DNA from 2 places in the Pedobacter sp. PACM 27299 genome. Region 2 is predicted to be linked to the other one. Evidence: riboswitches for the same ligand, from Rfam matches in the RefSeq annotation. Region 2 holds a riboswitch; the other holds the start of a gene.

What was found. Region 2 has a riboswitch for cobalamin ahead of AQ505_RS13205 (DUF5074 domain-containing protein). Riboswitches for the same ligand answer to the same signal wherever they lie in the genome.
Region 1: another riboswitch for cobalamin. It lies ahead of AQ505_RS15950 (TonB-dependent receptor); the one in region 2 lies ahead of AQ505_RS13205 (DUF5074 domain-containing protein).

The regions. Positions count from the first base shown of each region.
Region 1 covers NZ_CP012996.1:3,823,700-3,825,907, forward strand. The annotation lists gene AQ505_RS15950 (TonB-dependent receptor) at 1-1,314, opposite strand, end outside; cobalamin riboswitch at 1,428-1,629, opposite strand; gene AQ505_RS15955 (carbohydrate kinase family protein) at 1,841-2,208, opposite strand, start outside.
Region 2 covers NZ_CP012996.1:3,130,847-3,133,054, reverse strand. The annotation lists gene AQ505_RS13205 (DUF5074 domain-containing protein) at 1-835, opposite strand, end outside; cobalamin riboswitch at 929-1,117, opposite strand; gene AQ505_RS13200 (hypothetical protein) at 1,180-1,596, opposite strand; gene AQ505_RS13195 (RNA polymerase sigma factor) at 1,593-2,117, opposite strand.

The DNA of each region.
Region 1 (2,208 bases), 690 kb from region 2:
TAATGCAGGTGTAAATTCTGTTTTATCAGGTGCCTTTGCATTGTAACGCACTTCTTCTTTCACATGCGTGCCCAATACATTGCCCATCACTTTAAATTCTCCAACTTTGAATGAACTGGCCAGGGAAACCAATGCTGTATAGCGCTGAGGATAGGAAAATTGTGTCTGGATTCCTTTTCTGATGGCGTCCAGCCTGTTGTACTGTAAATCTGTAGCCAGCGAGATATCCCAGTCAGGTAATATACTGTACATGTTTACTGCCGAAAAGTACAGCTCCTGCTGGTGGTAACTATCGTCTGATTGTGCCCCCTCAGTTACGGTTTCCCCCAATAGGCTGGTCGTATCTCTGGCCAGATAATGCGTACGATCGTCGGCATACTTTACCCTGACCTGGAATTTATATTTTGAACTCAGCTGTTTTACAAGAAAAGCCTGAGCGAAAAAATTCTTATCATTTTGTCGGAATCCATCTGCGAACTTGTTTTCTACAATAGCTCCCGGTGCGCCCCTTCTGGAATCATAATAATAAACTTTGGCATCCCAGGAACCATTATTCAGTTTTCCATAAAGTCCGGTCTCAATTCTTAAGGCCTGAATGTCACTGTTCCTGCGGATCGCTGTAGTATCGTAAGCCAGCGTTCCATCCTGGTTATTTCTTTTATAACGGAATTGATATTGACCGTTGGATTTGATGTACTCAGAGCTGAGGCTCATGCTCACCTTATCTGTTAACCGCTGTTCCCACCTAAAAGAAGGATCATGATAATTGATCGACATGGTTTTATAGCGCAGCAATAGATTTGAGCTTCTATTCTTCTCAAAAACCGGTCGTTTTGTTCTCATGTAAATGGCAGAAGCAGCAGCGAAATCCCTGGCCGACTGGAAGATCTCACTCTTTTGTCCATTGTACAAGGTTAAAGCTTCCATATCGTCCAGGGAATACTTCCCTAAATCCGTCACGCCATTCTGCGCATTACCCAGCTGGATGCCATCATAAAAAACACCCACATGGTGCGTCCCCATATTGCGAACATCCACCGTTTTTAAACCGCCAAGTCCACCATAATCTTTAATTTGAACTCCGGCAAAATACCGAAGCGCATCAGCAACCGTATGACTGGACAAGTTTTCTAATTGTTTTCCGGAAAGGCTTTGGACTGGGATGACTTCCTGGAAAGGCTTCGCTTTTATCGTGACACCCTTGAGTACTTTTGCAGTATCAGCTGCTGCAGTATCAATAACTGTCTGGGCGGAAAGCCAAAATGGGACAACGATCAGGAAGAGGAGGAAAAGCGTTTTTTTCTTATTATACATCACAAAATTAATTGTAAAAACTCCCTGAGGTGTAATAATAAAAAACGCGAAGAACCCCAATTATAAAATAACCGGGCAATTTTCTTGTTGTTCAACTTTATTCCTCGAAAGTCTTTAACTAATTAATCTTGGCAGGTATCCTGACTCGTTCCATCTTTAAACAACCTTCCCATTTCTTATCGAAACAGTGGTAAAATACCGTCTAAAGACTCAATAGAACTTACAGTAGCGGGCCTGTTCAGGATTTACACCTGATTCCCTTTTAACTATTTTCCTTTAAAATTAGAAAAACAGACCAAAATTTTTCCTAAATATAGGATCTATTTTCATAAAAAAAACAAATGTTATTGGAAAGGGAGTTAAACACGGCTCTTGAGGTGCTAAGAAAATGGCCTTTGGAAAATTAAAATCAAGCCGAAGGCACATTTTTAATGCAATTTTAGGCCAAGGTAAGGAGATCTCGAATCCCCCCTATACCTTGGCTACTGAATTAAATCAAAGTTCAACCTGCTGAAACCACAAGCGATTATAGCGCAGTTGCTGAGTAATTCTTTGTGTCATGACTATCCCTGAACATTAGGAAATCTTCCAGGGTATATTCAGGACAAGCGCCCTCACGTGCCGTAATAAAAGCGCCTAATGAAACTGCCTGCTGCATGATTTGCTGGGCAGAAGCACCCTTTACAAATCTTTTAGACAGGAATCCAGCCAGAAAGGAATCGCCGCTGCCTACGGTATCTTTGACCTCAATCGCTATCGCCGGACATAAATAGAAGTCAGTTCCATTGGCATAAAGCGCACCTTTACTCCCTTTAGAAATGATGATCTCCCGCAAATCAAAAGTATCTTGCAAATATTGAACAGCATCGCTTTCCGTGCTGTAGCTTTTGCCTA
Region 2 (2,208 bases):
AGCTATTCAATACCACAACTTTGCCGCCTTCTACTTTTATCAGCTGTTTACCGGCTCCAGTAACAATGGTCTGATTCACTGTATTGATGGGTACCAGCGATACTTCCTTGCTTCCTTCCAGAATCGTTGAGCTAATACTTTTATTGGTGAGATCAACTGTGTACAGACCTGATTTCCTACGATTGGTTACATTTACATAACCTGTTTTTCCGTCTGTTGTGGCAAAATAAGTCACTTCGCTCGCAGCAGATTTATTAACTACATAGTTTAACTTCATAGTTTGTGCATCTACAACGCTCAGGAAATTTGGTCCTGAAGAAGAGGTGATGTAGTATTGATTATTGAAGTAATATAAGCTGTTTGCTTCCGGGGATAAAGCAGCACCAGGGTTAGCCTTTGAAAAAATGTTCAGCTGAATGGTTCCATCTTCATCGATGTGTGATAAACTAGAATTCCCAAAGCCAGTTTCATCGGTATAACTTAACAGTAAAACTCCATCGCCGTAAGGACCAAGCACTTTTACACGATAATTAAGGGAAGTTTTACCTTTATCATTCTCTACCGTAAACTCGATATTGTAAATTCCTGGTTCAGCTTTTTTAAAGGTATAAGTTGCGGTACTCGCGACATCCTTTCCATTCTCTACCCATTGATATCGGCTGGTTTTACCTATGATTTGAGGTGCAAGGATCAACTCCTTCCCTGCCTTAACGGTCATCAGACTGTCGCTCTCCGCCTGATAGGTTAATCTGGCGATTTCTGTTTCTTCTTTTTTGCAGGATACGGCAAGTATTCCCAGGCAAAACATTGCTACTATGGTTTGTTTTATATTCATCTTCTGCTTTAAACCACAGCAAACGGAATAAAAAGAACATGGGTACCCTAAAAATAGAGTATCCTCATTCCAGCTTCAATCCCCGAAAGCTATGAATCATAAATGCTAAAGGCAGGTCTTCTGACTTGCTCCCCTAAGTATGGTCTTCCCATTACGTGAATAACAGTGACTTTAAATCGTACCTCGGTTAAGGAGCTTACAGCTGCGGGACAGTTCTGGATTTACACCAGATTCCCTTTTAATTCCGGGTGTATTCCGGAAACCAAAAGCGCCGCAAAGATATAAATCTAACTGAATAATCTAGCAGCTGAATCTTTATGCGGCCAAAACAGCGTCCAAAACAACTACTCCATGCGTTCTTTGACTAATTTCTGGTCTAAATATAGAATGCTTAAAAACACCAGCGTGCCCATTACAATTGCCCACTTAAATTTCAGTAGCACTGCAATGAATTGATCGGCAGCATTTCCATTAATAATTTGCAGTAAAGTGTAAAACAAAGCAAAGCTGAGGCTGAGCGCCACAAAAGTAGCCAGGTAAAACTTAGCGTCTTTTTTACGATTCAGTTGTGCCTGTAAGCGTTTTTTGACGCTTACAGCGAAACCAAAAGGTAAGCCCTCTTTCGGTTCCTCTTTCAATTGCTCAAACAGAAAACGATATTTTTCCAGATTTTTATTTTCTTCATCGCCGGATAATTCCACAGGAAAATGGAGATTTTCTTCTAGTAAGCGTTGTATCTCCTCCTCATTCAGTTCTTTCATAATGGTTCGTTTTTAAAATCTTTCTCTATTTTTTCTTTCAGCAGTTTTCTTGCCCGGAACAAATTGCTTTTTACGGTTCCTTCAGGCGTACCGGTAATCTGTTCAATCTCCTTACAGCTGAATTCATTCAGATGATATAAAGTGATAGCAGTTCGGTATGGTAAAGGCATTTGAGCAATCAGCTGGTTGATGTACTCCGAGATATTCTTTTTACTGAAGACCAGTTCCGGAGTTTCTTCTGTAAAATGGTACTGGTCAATATGATCAGGATATTCCGATTCGAACCCTTTTTTATACTTCTTAATATAGTTGACGGCGGTTAAATAGGCGATACGAGCAATCCAGGTAGATAGTTTAGATTCAAATTTAAAATGCGGCAGACTTTTATATACCTTAATAAAAACTTCCTGACAAATATCTTCTTTGTCCTGTAGGCCATATACAAGGCGATTAATCACAAAGAATACCAGTTTTTTATGCGCTTTGACCAGTTGCTCAAAAGCATGGAAATCTTCCTTCATTATCCTGGATACAATTTCCTTATCGTCGAGCATATGACAGTAGTCAGCCGTTTGTAGTATACGGTTGCAAAAATTAATAAAAAATACTTGC